Regions from separate parts of the Massilimicrobiota sp. mt181 genome, predicted to be linked through region 1. Evidence: a T-box and tRNA genes for the amino acid it is inferred to sense, from the RefSeq annotation. Region 1 holds a T-box; the other holds one or more tRNA genes.
The links. The T-box of region 1 lies ahead of lysS (lysine--tRNA ligase). A T-box ahead of a tRNA ligase gene usually reads a tRNA of that ligase, here a tRNA-Lys.
Positions count from the first base shown of each region.

Region 2: it encodes a tRNA-Lys, which carries the amino acid that the T-box ahead of lysS (lysine--tRNA ligase) is inferred to sense. The anticodon was not compared.

Region 1 is NZ_JBVAYN010000001.1:99,443-110,264, reverse strand. It holds gene ACZYT4_RS00520 (ABC transporter ATP-binding protein/permease) at 1-2,603, opposite strand, end outside; gene ACZYT4_RS00515 (methylated-DNA--[protein]-cysteine S-methyltransferase) at 2,765-3,295, opposite strand; T-box leader at 3,457-3,689, shown strand; gene lysS (lysine--tRNA ligase) at 3,723-5,651, shown strand; gene ACZYT4_RS00505 (GNAT family N-acetyltransferase) at 5,869-6,312, shown strand; gene ACZYT4_RS00500 (zinc-ribbon domain-containing protein) at 6,450-7,838, shown strand; gene ACZYT4_RS00495 (hypothetical protein) at 7,835-8,005, shown strand; gene ACZYT4_RS00490 (class I SAM-dependent methyltransferase) at 8,093-8,902, opposite strand; gene ACZYT4_RS00485 (class I SAM-dependent methyltransferase) at 8,994-9,617, opposite strand; gene ACZYT4_RS00480 (ParA family protein) at 10,244-10,822, shown strand, end outside.
Region 2 is NZ_JBVAYN010000029.1:1,116-11,937, forward strand. It holds gene ACZYT4_RS12300 (MurR/RpiR family transcriptional regulator) at 1-60, opposite strand, end outside; gene ACZYT4_RS12305 (Cof-type HAD-IIB family hydrolase) at 109-957, opposite strand; gene ACZYT4_RS12310 (HAD family hydrolase) at 1,148-1,801, opposite strand; gene ACZYT4_RS12315 (EFR1 family ferrodoxin) at 1,804-2,544, opposite strand; gene ACZYT4_RS12320 (hypothetical protein) at 2,776-3,066, shown strand; gene ACZYT4_RS12325 (Rpn family recombination-promoting nuclease/putative transposase) at 3,088-3,564, shown strand; gene ACZYT4_RS12330 (DUF4351 domain-containing protein) at 3,468-3,716, shown strand; gene ACZYT4_RS12335 (CTP synthase) at 3,781-5,400, opposite strand; gene ACZYT4_RS12340 (response regulator transcription factor) at 5,612-6,307, shown strand; gene ACZYT4_RS12345 (sensor histidine kinase) at 6,304-7,428, shown strand; gene ACZYT4_RS12350 (aspartate aminotransferase type Ic) at 7,519-8,793, shown strand; tRNA gene ACZYT4_RS12355 (tRNA-Gln) at 8,912-8,987, shown strand; tRNA gene ACZYT4_RS12360 (tRNA-Val) at 8,991-9,066, shown strand; tRNA gene ACZYT4_RS12365 (tRNA-Thr) at 9,072-9,147, shown strand; tRNA gene ACZYT4_RS12370 (tRNA-Tyr) at 9,155-9,238, shown strand; tRNA gene ACZYT4_RS12375 (tRNA-Lys) at 9,246-9,321, shown strand; tRNA gene ACZYT4_RS12380 (tRNA-Leu) at 9,336-9,424, shown strand; tRNA gene ACZYT4_RS12385 (tRNA-Gly) at 9,432-9,505, shown strand; tRNA gene ACZYT4_RS12390 (tRNA-Asn) at 9,514-9,589, shown strand; tRNA gene ACZYT4_RS12395 (tRNA-Glu) at 9,597-9,672, shown strand; gene ACZYT4_RS12400 (AAA family ATPase) at 9,775-10,822, shown strand, end outside.

The DNA of each region.
Region 1 (10,822 bases):
TCTTCATCTGTTTTTTCCATTTTTTCATTATAATTATCCAAAATATCAATGACATTTTGTTTTGTTTCAAAATCTTTTGGATAAATATTAATACCACTAGGTTGATCAAAATCAGCATAACCCAATGTTTTTAAATTATTTTCATAAGTTGAAGTTTCTGTTGTCATGAGTGATACCATCAATTCAGATAATTCTTCTTCACTCATATTCATTTGTATTGCTTCAGCAAATGCAGTTGGATCAATTCGTATCGCTGATTGCATATTTTGTGCTAAAGTTCCCATTTGTTTAGACATTTGAGCACTGATTTGTTTTTCCAAAGATTGAGTGATTTGAGCTGTATATTGACTCATCATAGTTTGAATTTGATTGGTTAATAATGTTTCAAACTGCTCTGTTAAACCACTATCTTGAAGTAATTGAATAACATTTTGTTGAATCAAGCTTTGAGCACGAGATGTTTCAATGTAGCTCATAAAATATGTTTGCATCTGGGTTGGATCCATTAGCTGATTTTCAACCATATAATTTTGAAAGTCTGTCGTTATACTTTGACTTAAAGCTTCAATCTGTTCTCTAGTAAACTCAACTTTCAATTGTGATAAAATAGCATCCATATCAATAGATGGCATATCAGACATATCTAATTGAATCTGGCTTAAATCCAGATTTCCCATTCCTTTTGTTAATTGGCTTTCATCCACAGAAAAAGCACTCTTTAATTTATTAGCATCAATTGTAAATAATGAATTCATATCAAAATTCTTATTATTTGCTTCATTAAAGGCATTACCAGTAAAAACATCAATAGTCTTATTTTCTAATTGTTTTTTTACAATTTCACTATTTTGTGCCTGTTCAATAACATGCGTTGTTAAAGAATGCGGATAACCAATACCTGTTTGAAGCATTGTCGCTGTTGTTCCTTCTGTTGGTTGAACAATCCCCACAATTTTTATAGTTTCACCATCTTCAACTAGCTTTTTCATATAGGCTTCATTATCTGTCTTATCTCGATAAAGATTATATTCTTCATCATATTCATAATAATCAGTAGCATTAACAAGCTTAAATTCTTTTCCTAGAACATCATCATATGAATAAGTCGTATTATTCTCTGGAGTTTCAACCTCTTCTTCTTTAGAGAATTTATCTACCATCTCATCAAGCTCAGAAAAATCTCTTAATCCCAAAGTATAAGACATCAAATCATTAATTTTCCCATTTTGTGTTAAAACCAGAACACACTCATTATAAGCCTTAGGCCAACGTCCTGCTTTCACATCATATTGATCTGTATATAAACTTTCATCACTAGGCATTTCATAAAAGACATCAGTGCTCATAATTGTTGACATCATACTATTACCACTACTTGAAGAACCTAAACCTAATGACTGGAATGATTTATCAGGATGAACCTGTCTAACGTTTTCGGTATCTGTACTATAGATTTGTGGAGAGACATTGTACGTATATTCTACTGCATTTGTATAATCCTGAATATGGCTATCATGGCTATCTAAATATTCCTTTAAAGAAGCCAAATCATTAGAGCCAATCTTTGAAAACATATTGGTAATCATTTGAACAACTTGTATCTGTCCATCTTTCTTATTCTCACTTTGACTATCCTGAACATCTACCATCATAGATGTCATATCAAAACCTGTGCTTTGTATTTGCAGTGGATATTCAGATAATGTTTCCTCTTCAATCGATTGAATATATTGATTGACACCATTAGAAAGCGATAATATCAACGCAATCCCAATAATACCAATTGATCCTGCAAAAGAAGTTAAAATCGTACGAGCTTTTTTCGTACGTAAATTATTAAAACTCAAAGATAAAGCCGTTAAAAAAGACATTGAAGATTTCCCCATGTTTTCATGTCTTGGTTTCTCCAGTTCATTTTCACTGACTTCATATGGATCAGAATCACTACGGATTGTTCCATCTCTTAATTCCACAATACGTGTAGCATAAGCTTCAGCTAGTTCTGGATTATGTGTAACCATCACAACAAGACGATCTTTTGCAACTTCTTTTAACAGTTCCATAACCTGAACACTGGTATCACTATCTAATGCACCAGTGGGTTCATCTGCCAGTAAAATATCTGGATCATTAACCAAAGCTCTCGCAATAGCGACACGCTGCATTTGTCCACCAGACATCTGATTTGGTTTCTTATGCCCTTGATTACCTAATCCTACCTGTTCCAAAGCCTGTTTTGCTCTCTTCTTACGTTCTGCTTTAGAAATACCAGATATCGTCAAAGCCAATTCAACATTAGCCAGGACAGTCTGATGAGGAATCAGATTATAGCTTTGAAAGACAAAACCTATGGTATGATTACGATAGGAATCCCAATCTCTATCTTTATATTTTTTCGTAGAAATCCCATTAATGATTAAATCTCCCTTATCATAACGATCTAATCCACCAATAATATTAAGAAGTGTTGTCTTTCCACTTCCACTTGGTCCTAATATCGCAACAAATTCATTATCTCTGAGATTAAGACTCACGCCATCCAATGCTTTTTGAACCAAATCTCCTGTTCTATATTGTTTATATATATTTTTAATTTGTAGCATTCTCTTATCCCCTTTATATAGAATATATACTATTAAATCCTTTTTATTTGAATTGAAAATGAACATTTATATATTTCTATCGTATATCGACATATTTCCCCGGAAATAGTCCTCTTTTTATATATTCCCACAAAAAAAGAATATACATACTTATATATTCTTTATCTCTGGCGAGGTTCATATAAACGTGTCATATCAACATTTTCTAATTTTAATAGCTTGATTTTATTATCAATACCACCCGCATATCCTGTTAAGCTTCCATCTTTTCCTACAACACGATGACATGGAATAATAATAGATATGGGATTATGCCCAACAGCTCCACCTACTGCCTGAGCTGACATTGTTTTTTTATTTAATGCTTTTGCCACCTTTTTAGCAATTTCCCCATAAGTCATTGTTTGACCATAAGGAATCTCACACAATATTTTCCATACCACCTGCTGGAAATGTGTGCCTTTGGGTGCTAATTTTAAATTATTGATTGAAGGTTGTTTTTGATGAAAGTAATCATCTAACCATTTTTTTGTTTGTATCAATATAGGAAGATCATCCTTCTTAAGGATATTTTCTTTGATATTTCCTAAAAAGTATTTCTGTCCTTCAATCCATAATCCAATGAGGGTATCTTCATTACTTACCAATAAAAGCTTCCCTAAAGGTGATTGATAATATGTCTGATAATGCATAAAGCTCACTCCTTGCTATTATTTTATCATTCCTTATTTTTCTATACAACTTTCCTTTTGATGTATAAATCAAATTCTTCGTGTCTATCATATGTAGAATAAAATGAAAAATGTCGGACTTGACAACAAGAAAGTTTATTTATATAATACAGGCGTATAGAAAAAAGGCGATGAATAGAAGAGTAATTGTTATGATTGATAACAAGAGAGTCCTGATGGTGGAAATGGATAATCATAGTAACAATGAATAAAGACTAGGAGCCGTATTTTGGATCGTATGTGATAAAATAACGTGTGCCGCGTTACAGGCTAGACTCTGATAGGAGTTGAAAAGGTTTATGCAGTGATGCATAAATGAATGAGGGTGGTAACACGATAATCTCTCGTCCCTTGCGGATGGGAGTTTTTTTATTGGAAAGGAGATATTATGGAAGAAAGACATTTTAGTGAACAAGAATTAGTAAGACGTGAAAAGTTAAATTTTTTAAGAGAAAAAGGTATTGATCCATTTGGACAAAGATTTGATGTCACTGCTTTTTCAACAGAAATCAAAGAAAAATATGCAGGAAAAACACATGAAGAATTAGAAGAAGCTGCGATTGAAGTCAAAGTTGCTGGAAGAATTATGACAAAACGTCGTAAAGGTAAAGTATGTTTCATGCATATTCAAGATAAAGAAGGGCAAATCCAAATTTATGTCAGAAAAGATGTTATTGGTGAAGACAGTTATGAAGTTTTAACAAAAAGTGATATTGGAGATATTGTCGGTATTGTTGGAACTGTTTTTGTGACAAATACTGGTGAATTATCTGTCAAAGCTTCTGAGTATATTCACTTAACAAAAGCATTACGTCCTTTACCTGAAAAATATCATGGTTTAAGTGACGTTGAAGAAAGATATAGAAGAAGATATGTTGATTTAATTATGAATGAAGAAGCAAGAAAGATTGCTTTTACAAGACCAAAGATTATTCGTTCTATTCAACATTATCTTGATGGTTTAGGATATACTGAAGTAGAAACACCTGTCTTAAATCCTATCTTAGGTGGTGCTTCTGCTCGTCCATTTATTACACATCATAATACTTTAGATATTAATTATTATTTAAGAATTGCGACTGAATTATCTTTAAAGAGATTGATTGTTGGTGGTATGGATGCTGTTTATGAAATTGGACGTTTATTTAGAAATGAAGGTATGGATAGAACACATAATCCAGAATTTACAACAATTGAAGTTTATAAAGCATTCAGCGATTTAGAAGGAATGATGGACTTAACTGAAGGTATCATTTCTCATGTTGCTAAAGATGTTTGTGGTACATATGATATCGAATATAAAGGTCATCAAATCTCTTTAGCACCTGGATTTAAACGTATTTCCATGACTGATGCTATTAAAGAAAAAACTGGTATTGATTTTGCGGGAGATATGACTTTTGAAGATGCCAAAAAATTAGCTGAAGAACATGGTATTGAATTACAGCCACATTTTGAATATGGTCATATCATTAACGAATTCTTTGAAAAATATGTAGAAGAAACAATTGTTGATCCTACATTTGTTTATGGACATCCTGTAGAAATTTCTCCACTAGCAAGAAAGAATCCTCAAGATCCTCGTTTCACACAGAGATTTGAATTATTTATCTGTGGTAATGAATATGCAAATGCATTCAATGAATTAAATGATCCTGATGATCAATATGAAAGATTTGCAAATCAGTTAAAAGAAAAAGAACTTGGAAATGATGAAGCTAACGAAATGGATTTAGATTATGTAGAAGCTTTGGAATACGGATTACCTCCAACAGGTGGAATGGGTATGGGTATTGATAGACTTGTTATGTTATTAACTGGACAAGAATCTATCCAGGAAGTTATCTTATTCCCACAAATGAAGACCCTCGGTGGTGTAAAATCCGAAAATGGTGTAAAGGATAAAGAAGTTTCTACACCAAATTCAGAGCCTGAAAAGATTGATTTCTCTAAGGTAAAGATTGAGCCTTTGTTTGAAGAAGATGTTGATTTTGATACATTCTCAAAGTCTGATTTCAGAGCCGTTAAGGTTAAAGAGTGCGTAGCAGTACCGAAATCAAAGAAGCTGTTGCAGTTTACTCTTGATGACGGAACAGGCACAGATAGAACCATTTTAAGCGGTATTCACGCATATTATGAGCCGGAAGAACTTGTCGGTAAGACACTTATTGCAATCACAAATCTTCCTCCGAGAGCAATGATGGGCATTGACTCTTGCGGTATGCTCCTGAGTGCAGTACACGAAGAAGAAGGCGAAGAAAAGCTCCATCTGCTTATGGTAGATGACCATATTCCGGCAGGTGCAAAGCTCTACTAAGAAGTACCGTTTTACCCTACAAAACGAGATGTACTTCATTTGTGAAAAAGCTCTGAAAATACACAAATACACCAAATTTACACCAAATGGTGCTTGAAACGGTGCAGAGCCTTAAAAATCGCATAATTTTCAAAATATATGGGCAGTCCCAATCGGGATTGCCCATTTTCAAAAGTATGATAAAAGTCTAAAATGAAATTTAACAGAGTGGTTAATTATGAAGATTCGGGAAATCAAAGAAAATAAAAAACAATTCCTTTCATTACTGCTATTGGCAGATGAACAGGAAAATATGATAGACCGCTATCTTGAAAGAGGCACTATGTATGTGCTTAATGATAACGGTGTGAAAGCTGAATGTGTTGTTACGGATGAGGGCAACGGTATTCTTGAAATAAAGAATATTGCGACCGTTCCAGAATATCAAGGTAAAGGCTATGCCAAAGCCTTGATAGATTTTATTGTTAAAGAGTATGCCGACAATTATTCCGTTTTACAGGTCGGAACCGGCGATAGTCCTTTGACAGTTCCATTCTATGAAAAGTGCGGTTTTGTTCGTTCTTATATCATACCGAACTTTTTTACAGATTATTATGACCACCCAATATTTGAATGTGGCGTCAGGTTGGTGGATATGGTGATTTTTCAAAGAAACCTATAAACTAATGCATTCAAGCCCTTTGAGAGAGGAGAAATCTTTTCTCAAAGGGCTTTTTCTATTTATACAGATATTCGCAAACTACAAGTAAAAGCCAAAACCTCATATACTCTAATCACAGAGGAAGTGGAGGTTTTGATATGAGTAACAGTTTATCGGCAGTACATCCCGAATTAGTTGCCGAGTGGTCGGATAGGAATTTACCGCTGACACCGGACAGCATAACTTTCGGCTCGAATAAGAAAGTATGGTGGAAAGGTGCTTGCGGTCACGAGTGGGAAACAAGCGTAAAGGCTCGTTCCAACGGCGAGAAATGCCCGATATGTTCAGGTGCAAGAGTAGTCACTGGCATTAATGATTTAAGTACATTGAAGCCGGAATTGGCTTCTGAATGGTCTGAGAAAAATAAAATTAAACCGACAGAGGTATCTATTGGTTCACACAAGAAAGTGATATGGAAATGTAAATTGGGACACAAATGGATAGCCACTGTAAAAAGCAGAACCATCAACAAAACAGGCTGTCCGTATTGCTCTCATAATAAAGTGCTTGTCGGATTTAATGACCTTGCAACCCTGTTCCCGGAAGTTGCAGACGAATGGTCTGATAGAAACGAAAATAGCCCAACAGAAGTTATGGCGTTTGCAAACAGCAAGGCTTGGTGGAAGTGCAGAACCTGCGGTTATGAATGGAATACTCTTATCTCTACACGCTCAGGCGGCAGTAAATGTCCCTGTTGCAGTGGCTATACATTTATAAAAGGCAAGAATGACCTAAAAAGTACACACCCACAGATAGCCAAAGAATGGTCAGAGAAAAACTATCCTCTGCAACCGGATGAAGTCAATGCAAAGTCGAGGAAAAATGTATGGTGGCATTGCAGAAAATGTGGAAACGAGTGGAAATCAGTTATCAATGCCCGTGTGAAAGGAACGGTTTGCCCTGTCTGTGCAGAGCGAGAAGTGCTTGCCGGATACAATGACCTTGCAACGACAGATAAGCAGGTTTTAGAAGAATGGGATTATGAATTAAATAAGTTGAAGCCCACAGAAGTTTCAAGAAATTCGGCAAAGAGAGCGTGGTGGAAATGCAGATACGGTCATTCTTGGAGTATGAAGATAAACGAGCGTACTGTTCTCAATAAAGGATGCAGAATATGTGAGCAGGAGTATCTGTCATTGTTCCCGGCTCTTGCAATCAGTTATTATGCCAATTTGAAAGGATTGAAAGTTGAACTTGGCTCTGATAGGTTATTCGGCATTCCACTTGATGTATATATTCCACTGGAGCAGGTTGCCATTCAAGTGAATACGGACTCGGAGAAGATAGATATACTAAAGGAACATCTCTGTAAACAACGTGGAATCAAACTCATTAAGTTGCCGATGAAGCCAAACGAAGTGGAACCCGAATATGCCCAGCGTATCAAAGCGGCATTTCAGAGCGTACATATATTTATATCTTCCGATACAGAAGAAGATGTTAAGATAATCAGGAAAATATTTAAGAACTGGAGGAACAGCCGATGAGAGAAAAGAAATATCACATTTACCTAACCGATGATGAGCAAAGCAGAGTGATACAGTCGCTTATCAATCTGAAAAATAACCTCATAGTACAAGGAAGATACACTGATGCAGTTGACGATGTCCTTTGCAAGGTGCTGACAGCCAAGAAAAAGAAAGTCAAAATCTAATATATCTAAACACACAAAAGACCGCCTACACCTTTATAATGTAAGCGGTCTTTAATTATGCTTCGTGAAACTGAAATTTTACGGTAGTTAATTCAATTTCAAACGAAGAATTATTACCTGTTTCTTCTTCTCTGCAACCTTCATAGATACTTTTGTAACAAAAGAAAGTTTCTTCCCTAACATCTTCAATGCTTCTGGAAAGAATGTCTTTTCTTCCAATAATTCCATACTACATTTGTTTGCAAATTCTTTGCTATCGTTAATACCAAAATACATAATAGCACTTGCATTTCCTGTACGTTTGATAAACCAGTTCGTAAACTTTAATCCACTCTCACTTGTAGCGTCAAACAACATCTCACCTTTTGGAAATGCTTTTCCACACCCCTTAATAAATGCTATGATTTCTTCTTCATGGAAATATTGGAACACACCTGACACAATTAGCAGTGTAGGAAGCGAATTGTCTATTTCCTTTACCCATTCCAATTTAAACATATCGCCTGCAATGAGCGTTTCATTTTTTCGCTGACCAAATACTTTTTTTCTTGCCTCTATTACTTCTGGCAAATCAGTCTCATACCAATGTACAGTTCTGTTTTCAATCTTATCACTTAAACGGTCATAAGCAGTCTCTAATCCTGCACCAAGATATACAATATTACTTTCTGCGTAACTTTTTGCAAACGCAATAACTGTTTTGTCCATATTGTAATAACGTGCTACCGATGCCATATTGCTATATTCAGAAGAACCTTTATCTACACCTTGTGGTAAATACTTCTCCAACTCAAGAGCCTTTTCATCCATAAAATATTCTGGAAATTTTTTAGAGATATTGATTCTTGCCACTAACGGAACAAATAACGTATTTGCAACACCATCAAATTTATTCATAATCTACCTCTTTCTTTAGTTAGTTTTTGCTGACCAATCTAACATATGAAGTTTATTTTGTAAAGTATCTATCACTTAGAAAAATTCAAATTTAATAATTAGTTTTTTTCGCAATCAAAACTCCAACAGGAGCTAAACCGCCATCCACCAAATTCACTTTGACGACTGTAAAGCCATAATCCGCAATAAACTCACAAAAATTTTCCTTGTTCCATTCTTTGTATGCTTTAAATCCTGTAATAGACATCAATCGCTTTCGTAAACCACTTGATTTTTTCTCTGCCCATAAGAAGGTTGGTGCGTACAAAATACCATCTTTTTTTAATACTCTACGAATTTCCTGCATTGCTTTTTCAGGCTCTGGCATAATGTGCAGTGCATTTGAAATTACTACACAATCAAAATTTTCATTCTCATATGAAAGTGCCGTTGCATCGGCTACGCAAAAACTAAGTTTTTCTGTTGTACCTCTCCTTTTCGCTTGCTTAATCATATTTTCCGAAAAATCGGTTGCCGTCCAGCTATTAGTACAATCAGACAATGGGAAAGATAGCTGCCCTGTTCCACAAGCTAATTCTAATACATTCATATCAGATTTGAGATAATCTCTAATATATCCGCAGATTGCATTATAAAATTTCTTATCTGACTCCATCAAAGGTGCATATATTTTTGCAAGTCGTTGCCAATAACCCTTGTTTGCCTTGTCTTTCATATCAAAATCTCCATTTTATTCAATAATACAACTTCAAATATTCCTCTGTGTTTTATTATACATCATAAATGTTAAAATTTCTACCCGACGTCTATTGACCTTGATTGTGAGGAAAATAGGCGGCTTTTTTTGTCGCCTAAAAATTTTTTGAAATTTTTTCGGAAAAGCAGCGATTTTGGGTGTCCAAAATGAAGCCTTTTGTGCAATGAGTGAAGGGGTTAATTCCTGATGATGAAAACGGAAGCCTTTTCAATTGTTCTTTGACAATTGAATACACAGGTCGTTAAGACTTTAATTCTGATGATAGCCACTTTAGCAGGTACGCCGAAACTTCTGAAAATTTCAGAACAGCGAGAACTCCTGCTATGAGTATCGGATTGCAACCGATATGGCGATGACGGTCAGAAAGATAATGATACTTCTCTACGGAGCTGGCGGAGTACCCGGCAGAGGTTAGATTCCTATGATACAGATAAGCAGTCTGTTCCTTAACGACTTCCCGAAAGCGATATGCTTGGCAAGGGATATTGAGAATAAATATTGCCACGACCGTTTAGGAAATGAAACGGTCAAGTACATAGTCATATTTTATTGGCTATGAATAAATTGAAAGGAGGACGCAAGGGGTGTCAAACTGCAAAACGATTGCCATATGCAATCAAAAAGGCGGAGTCGGAAAGACAACGACAACGGTTAATCTTGGTGTTGGTCTTGCAATGCAGGGTAAGAAAGTGTTGCTCATAGACGCAGACCCACAGGGAGATTTAACTACTTGTCTCGGTTGGAGAGATACAGACAACTTGGGTATCACGCTTGCAACGAAACTTACAGATGTGATTAGTGAAACGATGAATGACCCGACAGACGGTATTCTGCACCACGAGGAAGGTGTTGACCTTTTACCGGCGAACCTTGAACTTTCGGCGATGGAATATAACCTGATGAACGCTATGAGCAGAGAAACCACTTTGAGGAATTATTTGAGTCAGGTCAAAGACAGATACGATTTTGTCTTGATTGACTGTATGCCTTCTCTGAGTATGGTAACACTCAATGCTCTATCTGCGGCAGACAGCGTGATTATTCCGGTGCAGGCACAGTATTTGCCGGCTAAAGGTATGACCCAGCTTGTGCAGACCATTTCAAAAGTCAAGAAGTATATCAATCAGGATATTAAGATAGACGGTATGCTTCTTACTTTGGTG
Region 2 (10,822 bases), on a different contig from region 1:
TAATATTTTTTCATTATCTGTCAAATCAACAATTTGATCAAGCTTATTAAAAATGTTCATGAGCACCACCTCATGAACATTATAAATAATATTTTCACTGAAAACAATTTATTTTATTTCTGGCATGTATTTATATAATGATTCAGCAATACCATCTTCATCATTAGATAATGTCATATCGTCAGCGATATCCTTTAAATCCTGAACAGCATTTGCCATTGCAACACCAATTCCTGCATATTTAACCATAGATGCATCATTATGTCCATCACCAAAAGCAATCATTTCATCTTGTGTATAACCCATTGGTTTTAAAACAGAATCAAGTGCTTTAGCTTTATCAATACCTTTAGCTGTAAATTCAAAATAGAAATCCCCAGTAAACATACAGCTTAATGTTTCTTTAAAAGGTGCTTCCATTTCTTTATAATGTGCCTGCAAATATTCAGGATCAGATGTTGTTAAAATCTTATTCAATGGGAAATCAACAAATGCAGCTAAATCATCAACTTCACATAATTTATATTTTCCACCACGTGATTCATATTCCATAACATTAAATGGTTTTCCATTCCATTGAATAATATTATCATAAACATTAGTGACATACATATATTCCCCTTTATCAATCATAGGGCGTACACGATCAAATTTTTTCATATGTTCCAAAACTGCTTTGGCTTCTTCAACATTTAAAGCCTGATTAAATAAGACTTCATCTGTTTCACAATCCACAACTTTAGACCCATTATAACAAACCAATAATCCATGATGTTGATCCATCTTTAATTCTTTCGCAAAATCTCTTAATCCAGATGTAGGTCTTCCTGAAGCTAAAATTAAAATAGCTCCTGCTTCTTCAGCTTTAATTAAAGCTTCTCTTGTTTTAGGGGTAATCACTTTTTGGCTATTAGAAAGTGTTCCATCCACATCCATGATAATGACTTTTATTGACATAAAATTCTTCCTCCTTCATTACCGCTTCATTTTATCATTTTTTCAACATGACACTCAACGCAATCAACAAAAGATGAAAAAAACATGTCAAAAATTTATGAAAAAATCTGAATTCTTGCGAAAAGTCTATCAAAGAAACAAGTTCTTATATTTTTAAGATTTGAAGAAATTAAAAAAGTCCTAAAAAGGACTATAAATATTCAAAGACATCCAACAATGTTTCAATACAAGTAATTTCTGGATCATTAATATCTTTATGACCAATTAAAAATGCTCGCATCCCAACAGCTTTTGCTGATTGCATATCTTTATTATAACTATCACCTATATAAACAGCTTCTGAAGGTTTTAATTTTGTGATTTCTAATGCTTTTTCAAACATTTCTTTAGCTGGTTTATAATAATGCGTTGTTTCACTTGAAATGATACCTTTCGGTTCTAATTCAAGCTTTTTCATACTTTCTTCTACATAACGTATGTCATTATTCGTAATAATATAGATAGGCAAAGGACATTGTGCAAAAAAATCATAGGAATCGTCATAGGCTGGTGAATGAATCCAATGTTGAACCAATAAATCACAATACTGATGACTATCTCCCTGTAATCCAATTTCATCTTTTATACATTCAAAAGCTTCTAAAGATATATCATATTCACTTTTATAGTTATCTCCATTATATTTGGTAAGCAGTTCATCATGTTTCTGATACCATAAATCAGCTATCTTTTGAGGGTCTTTGACATTTGAATTTTGAACACACATGTCCATCAGTTTTTCTAACCACTCACTTTGCTCATAGACTAAAGTCCCCATATGATCAATAAATATCGCTTTTAACATGATTATCCTCCTATCAATTCACTCTTTTTATATACTTGACATGGCTTTTGTATTTTTATGCGCGTTGCTTCTACCAGCTTTGGATCACATTGCCTGGCCTGTGATGGGCACACAGAAACACAACGCATACACGAAATACATCGTTTTTCATCTACACTTTCTATATGATGAATATCAATAGCTCCCACAGGACAAAGTTTAGCACATAATCCACACTTTGTACACTCAGAAGTTGCTTTTGGTTTTAATCCTCCGTGGAATTCTTTATATGGTCTATGTCCTGGAACTTCAATAGGATGTAGGTTCTTTTTCATTGTCTCAACAAGACTTTGAATTTCCTGAAAATCCTCCTCGTTTGGTCTACCTTTTGCGTATTCATGAACAATAGAATGCTCACAGACAACCGCCAAAGCTCCAACAGTTATAAAACCACATTGGTCTAAAGTATCTTTTAATTCTATAAAAGTATCATCATAATGTCTATTTCCATAAGTCACGATAAGTACCACAGGTGTATGATTTCCTTTTAATTTTTGTAAACGTTCAACCGCAACGAAAGGTACTCTTCCACCATATGAAGGAACACCTACGATACACAATGAATCATCAGAGAAAGTCTGTGACTGTATATCTTTTTGAGATAAATCAATTTCATAGATTGGCTGGCCCCATTGTTTTCCTACAAATTCAACAACTTTTTTCGTATTCCCTGTACCACTAAAATAAATCAGATTAATAGCCATATCAAACCACTCCTGTATACCATTTTAACATATTTCCCAACACTTTCCATTAACAAATCTTCAATATTCAAAAAATCAATATTTGTCTGTTATAGTATTTTGTTAATCATTAATTTTAAAAATATATGCTTTAAGCAATTTTTATGATATAATATGTTTGTACGAAAAATTTGTCTAAAAAAGAAGAAAAATGAACTTTTTTTGCGTATATGAATAATAGGGGTATTATTCATGACTAAAAAAGAGTATAAATTGAGAAAGATTTTTGATATTCGCATCAGAACACTCTTTAAAAATCATCACATCATGATTGATTTTATCAATGGCATTCTTTTTTATGGGAATGGAACCATTCACTTTGATAACGTCTCTCTAGTTGATTCTAATCTCGATGCTCATCTCCCGATTCAAAACATCACAAGAGGACGTGAACATGATAATATCTATCATGTAAAAAGAGATGGTAGGGAGTGTCTGATTGGCATAGAACATCAATCACAAATTGATCAAAGCATGTTTTAAAGGACAAGGGAATATGATGAAATGAATTATCTTCATCAATTCTTCCTATATCAATCCAATTATCAGATGATTATGGGTGTCATGACATTGATTGTTTATTACGGACAAAGGAAATGGAAAGCTCCAAGAACATATGAGGACATGTTGAAGCCCCTACCTCCCGTTTTAAAAAACTATATGAATGTTGCATCCTATCCACTCATTGAAATGAGATATCTAAATCCAGAGAGATTTCACACTCAAGAACTTAAAGAGCTTATCATTGGATTGAAATATCTATATAATCATCAATATGATAAAGCTCATGATATAGCAGTCAGTCATGAGATTGCAATCACACTTGCAGCACTTACAAAAAACACGCATATTTATAAAAAGGTAAAGGAGGAGAAGATTGATATGTGTCAAGTTATCAGAGATTATGGAAAAGAAAATCAAAGAAGAGGAAAAAAGAAGGTATTAATATCGGAAGAAATGAAGGTATCATCCAAACTTTAATTAAGCAACTTCAATCAAAGTTAGGATTTCTCTCAAAAGACACCCTTACAAAAATCCAATCATGCAATCAAGAACAACTTGATTTACTTACAGTACATATTTTTGATATTCATAGTGAAAAAGATATTTTTCGTTATTTATCTTTTGACTAATATCCATTTTATAAAAATATAACTTAAAATCAAAAATTCATATCATATATGTAAAAAGAACATTCTATTTTTGAATGTTCTTTTCATTATATTTCTTATGACATGCAGCTGTGATAAATCCTTGGAAGATAGGTTCACTACGATTTGGACGTGAAGCAAATTCCGGATGGAACTGGCACGCTACAAAATATGGATGATTTTCTAATTCAATAATTTCCACAAGATCTCTTTCTGGATTTTTCCCAGATACAATTAATCCATGTTCTTCAAGAATTTCTTTATATTTATTGTTGAATTCATAACGATGTCTATGTCTTTGTTGAATCATATCTTGACCATATAACTGATGTACACGACTTCCTTTCAATAATTCACAATCATAATTTCCTAATCGCTGTGTTCCTCCCATATCATCCAATGTCTGATCACTCATTAAGTGAATCAATGGAGTTTCACACATATCATCAAATTCAATAGAATTCACATCATGTAATCCACAAACATTTCTTGCAAATTCAATAGAAGCTAACTGCATTCCTAAACATATTCCTAAAAATGGAATTTGATTTTCTCTTGCAAAACGAATGGCTTTAATCATTCCTTCAATTCCTCGTTGACCAAAACCACCAGGAACTAAAATTCCATCTGCTCCCTGTAACATATCAGCGACATTATCATCATTGATTTCCTCTGCATTGATCCAATCAATATGAACAACACTATTTTCATAATATCCTGCATGACGCAAAGCTTCATTAACTGATAAATAAGCATCTGGAAGTTGAACATATTTTCCAACCATTTTAATCGTGACTTCTCTATTAAGACCTTTAACTCTTGTAATCAATTCCTGCCATTCTGTCATATCAGCAGCAGGAGCTTCCATTCTTAAATGATCCAATACCAAATCATCCATATGTTGTTCTAATAACATCATTGGTAATTCATATAAAACATCTACATCATAATTAGAAATGACAGCTTCAACCGGTACATTACAGAATAAAGAAATCTTTTCCTTTAGCTCCTTATCAATATGTTTTTGACTACGACAAACAATAATATCTGGTTGAATTCCATAACCACGTAATTCTTTAACACTATGCTGTGTTGGTTTTGTTTTTACTTCATGGCTAGCTCCAATATATGGTAATAATGTTGTATGTATATAAAGAGTATTTTTATATCCAATATCCAAACGGACTTGTCTAATGGCTTCAATAAATGGCAAGCTTTCAATATCTCCTACTGTTCCACCAATTTCAGTTATCACAATGTCTGCCTGGCTACTTTTAGCCGCAGCATAAATTTTTGCTTTAATTTCATTTGTAATATGTGGTACAACCTGTACTGTTGCTCCCAAATAATCTCCACGACGTTCTTTAGAAATCACATCACTATAAATTCTTCCTGTTGTAATTGAAGAACTACGATTTAATTCTTCATCAATAAAACGTTCATAGTGACCTAAGTCTAGATCTGTTTCAGCTCCATCTGCTGTTACAAAAACTTCTCCATGTTGAAATGGTGACATTGTCCCAGGATCCACATTAATATAAGGATCAAGCTTTTGCATAAATACTTTTAACCCTCTTTGTTTCAATAATCTTCCTAAAGATGCGGCTGTCAATCCTTTCCCTAATCCGGAAACAACTCCACCTGTTACAAATATAAATTTAGCCATTCTACGTTTCTCTCCTTTCACAAATAAAAATACACCCTAGCGGAAAGCCAGAGTGCCCTTTCTTATTCTAGCAAAAATTAATTATCAAAGCAATTATTTTTTCTTATTCATTCTTAATAATCTTTTTGACTTCTCTTATCAAAAATTATTTTCATAAAATGATTGTTGTTTTTATGATTTTCTATATAATAATCATAGGGAGGCGATAAATATGGAAAACCCTCATATTCTTGTGGTTGATGATGAAAAAGAAATTACTGATTTAATAGAAATTTATTTAACACAAGAAGGTTATGTTGTTGAAAAAAGATATAATGCATTAACATTATTAGAAGATATACCTAAGTATCAGATTGACTTGGTCATTTTGGATATCATGATGCCAGAAATTGATGGGATGCAGGCATTAAAAATGATCAGAGAAAAATATAACGTTCCTGTTATTATTGTTTCAGCAAAAACAGCTGACAATGATAAAATAGATGGTTTATTAAGTGGAGCTGATGATTATGTCAGCAAACCATTTAATGCGATGGAACTGGTGGCAAGAGTAAAGTCTCAATTACGTCGTTTTCATGTATTAAACAAACCTATCAATAGTTCTTCACATATTATTGAAGCAACAGATTTAATCATTGATACTCAAAAGAAGTTAGTCACATTGGATGGACGACCTCTTGCCTTGACAAGAATTGAATACGAAATTTTAGTCTTACTTGCCAGTCAGCCAGGAACTGTTTTTTCGATTGAAGATATCTTTGAAAAAATATGGCATGTGAAGTCAAGTAATTCTAATAATACGATTATGGTTCATATCAGAAAATTAAGAGAAAAAATCGAAAGGCAACCAAGAAATCCTCAACATATTAAAACAGTTTGGGGGGTTGGTTATAAATTTGAATTATGATTCAAAAGATACAAAGATTATTTATCAGTAGCTTTCGATGGCGTTTATTAATTAATGTTGTTGTTGCTTATTTTATAGCTTTTTTATGTAATTCTGCTTTAATTATTATATTTGAACATACCAATTTTCTGAATCTACCATATGAATGGTTATATGTCATTGCTTTTTTAATCTCTTTAATGATTTTTTTAGTCACTTTTTTTGACTTAATGAATATTACTTTAAAGTATATTGATGTTTTAAATGGAACGATTCAACGTGTTACAGCAGGCGATTATGATGTTGAAGCTCCTATAAAATATGATGATGAGCTTGGTCTTCTGGCTGCTAATATCAATGCGCTTGCTAAAACATTGGATGATAAAGAGAAGGAAAGTCAGATATTAAAAGAAAATGAGCGAATGGCTTATGATGCTGAAAGAAATGCTGAAAAACAAAAAAATGATTTGATTACAAATGTCGCTCATGACTTAAGAACTCCTCTGACAACTATTGTAGGATACTTGGAACTAATCAAGAACAATCAACAGTTATCTAAAGAAGACATCCAAAAATATTCTAGTGTAGCTTATGAAAAATCAAAAAGACTTCAAAGTATGATGGATGATCTTTTTGAATTTACCAGCCTAGATCAGGCTAATGTCAAAATACATATGACAACCATCAATATTACTGAATTAGTCCTACAGATTGTGGATGAGTTTTATCCTACTTTTCAGGAACATCATTTAACACCCGTTGTCACAACAAGTCAGAATAACTTGTATATAAAAGGAGATGGTCAACTGATTGCCAGAGTTTTTGATAACCTGTTATCAAATGCTGTCAAATATGGTGAAGATGGTCAAAAAATTAAAATTGAAGTCTTAAATGATGATGAAACGGTCACTATTAAAATTATGAATTATGGAAATCCTATTGATGCAGCGGATTTACCATATATCTTTGATAAGTTTTATCGCAGTGATGCTTCACGTTCATCTTCTACTGGTGGAACTGGTTTAGGATTGGCCATTGCTAAAAATATTGTTCAAATTCATAATGGGGAAATCTTTGCGACAAGCCATAAAGACAAAACAACTTTTGTTGTGATTTTAAATAGACTCCCCATCAATGAATAATCTCATGACTTTTACATGATAAAGATTGCATTTTTATCAATGAGAGGGTACAATGACCTCAAGATACATAGAAAGATAAGGGAGAGAAAAATGAAGCCATTGAAAGAAATGAGTGTTGATGAATTAAAAGATTTACATCAACAGTTATCCAACCAATATCAAAACATAAAAGATTTACATTTACAATTGAATATGGCTAGAGGAAAGCCAGACTTTTCACAAGTACAGCTTTCGATGCCATTACTTGATACAATCAACAGTCATTATGATTTTTCTACAAAGAAAGATTATCTGAATTATGGTATTTTAGATGGTATTGATGAAGCGAAAAGACTTTTTTCTCAAATGTTAGAAACAACACCAGAGCATATTATTGTTTATGGAAATTCCAGTTTAACAATAATGTTTGATCAGATTAGTCGTGGTTATACACATGGCTATTTAGGAAATACACCTTGGTGTCGTTTAGATAAAGTTAAATTTTTATGTCCGGTTCCTGGCTATGATCGTCATTTTGCAATTACTGAACATTTTGGAATTGAAATGATTCCTATCTCTATGGATGACAATGGCCCAGATATGGACCTTGTTGAAAAATATGTGAACCACGATGATAGTGTGAAAGGAATCTGGTGCGTTCCTCAATATGCCAATCCATCAGGTATCACTTATTCTGATGAAGTTGTTCAAAGATTTGCTCATCTCAAACCAGCTGCTAAAGATTTTAGAATTTTCTGGGATAACGCTTATATCATTCATCATCTTTATGATAAACATGATCATGTTATGAATATCTTAGAAGCTTGTGAAGAGGCTGGTAATCCAGATCTTGTGTTTGAATTCTGTTCAACATCAAAAGTGACATTCCCTGGAGCTGGGGTTGCAGCCATGGCAACATCTCTCGACAACAAGAAAGACACTTTAAAACATCTGACAATTCAATCCATTGGTCATGATAAATTAAATCAGTTAAGACATGCAGAATATTTTCCAAACATGGACAGTTTAAAACAACATATGCAAAAACAGGCTGAACTATTAAGACCTAAATTTGAAATGGTTCTTGATATCTTTGAAGAGGAATTAGCACCTCTTCAAATTGGAAAATGGTCTCACCCTCTTGGTGGATATTTCATTACTTTTGAATCATTAGAAAACTGTGCCTCACAAATTGTACAAAAATGTAAAGAAGCCGGGGTCATTTTAACTGATGCAGGTGCAACTTTCCCTTATGGAAAAGATCCTGATGATTCAACGATAAGAATTGCGCCATCTTTTCCACCATTGGATGAATTAAAGCAAGCAACTGAACTCTTTGTTTTATGTGTAAAATTAGTAAGTGTTGAAAAATTATTAAGTCTATAGATGAACCCCAAAATGGTTCATCTTCTTTCTTTCAATAAAAAAATGAAAAAAATAAGTTTTTTCTCAAAAAATATTGACTATAATTTAAAAAATTGTTATATTATATAAGCATGATTGTTGGGATATAGCCAAGCGGTAAGGCAACAGACTTTGACTCTGTCATTTCCCTGGTTCGAATCCAGGTATCCCAGCCATTTGGAGGTTTAGCTCAGTTGGGAGAGCATCTGCCTTACAAGCAGAGGGTCAGCGGTTCGAGCCCGTTAACCTCCACCATTTATGCCGGCTTAGCTCAATTGGTAGAGCAACTGACTTGTAATCAGTAGGTTGAGGGTTCAAGTCCTTTAGCCGGCACCATATATACGGGGAGGTAGCGAAGTGGCTAAACGCGGCTGACTGTAACTCAGTTCCTTTCGGTTCGGTGGTTCGAATCCGCCCCTCCCCACCATTTCTTTGACCCGCTAGCTCAGTAGGTAGAGCATCTGACTTTTAATCAGAGGGTCAGGCGTTCGAGTCGCCTGCGGGTCACCATGAAAAACGCATATGCCCAGGTGGCGAAATTGGTAGACGCACAGGACTTAAAATCCTGCGGACCTTAAAATCCGTGCCGGTTCGACTCCGGCCCTGGGCACCATTTTTCTGCGGGTGTAGTTCAATGGTAGAACTTCAGCCTTCCAAGCTGACTACGTGGGTTCGATTCCCATCACCCGCTCCAATATATACGCTTGAATAGCTCAGTTGGTAGAGCAATCGGCTGTTAACCGATCGGTCGTAGGTTCGAGTCCTACTTCAAGCGCCATTTTTATGGCCTGTTGGAGAAACGGTTAACTCACATGCCTTTCACGCATGCATTCACGGGTTCGAATCCCGTACAGGTCACCATTTAAAAATTAACGATCGTCAGATCGTTTTTTTTATTTATATAAGCATATTATTTGTACTCATTCCAATCCATGATATAATGTCAAAAAAAGGAGCATGCATATGATACTTAATGAACTTAAACAATTTCAACCCTATTCTATTTCACCTGGCTATATGGCCCACACTATTTTATATGGTGACAATGATCATGATGAAATCATCCCTGGAACAACATACCCAGCTGATTCACAACTTACAAAAGCTATAAAAGGAATTGTTCATAGCGACATAGACAATGATAATGTTTATGTTTTTATTCACGAACACTCCCTGCTTTTTACATTAGAGCATTGTCATAAAAAAGAAGTTTATTTAGAATATTCTTTTTATGATCATCGTTTTATCATGGCAGTCATTAACGAAAGTAGCGATAGTCTATATAGATTACTTTTAACTGCAATCAATTATCTTTATAATCAATATCAAATAGAAGAATTTGCTGATATCTATAAAAATTGGCTTCAAATTAATATGCAATCACATATACACGCTGATGAATGGGATGCTAATGAATATAAGTCTGTGACATTTATCGCCAAAAAAAGTATTGCACTTACACAAGATATGATGAATCAGCCAGACAGCTTTTTAGCTTTACATTATGATTCAGTTGAAGAACTAATGATGCACAAACATATGTCATTCAACACACAATCATTAACACAAACTTTTTTATTCCAAGATGATTCTCAACATTTACTCATTGATTTGCAATCACAAGAAAAAATATATCAATCTTTATCTTCATCTACACTGACAATCCTTGATATTCAACCTCTTTATAGTGAACAGGAAAAACAAAAACTTCCTTTGTTCCTTCAAGAATCAATTAAGGATAATGAAAGACTCTATATGCAAAATAGAAATTTTTTAGATCAAAATGATTTTGATTTGATTAAATCTTTTCAAAGAGGAAAAACATGGTCTTGTTTATATTATGGGCCATCGGGAACTGGAAAAACAACAAAGTTATTATGTGTTGCTGGAGCATTAGGACTTCCAAGCTTAAAAATGGTTGGTAGTCGTTCAATTGATGAATCTTCATTATTTGGAAAATATGTATTAAGAAATGGAGAGACTGTTTTTGAATATGGTCCTTTAAGTTTAA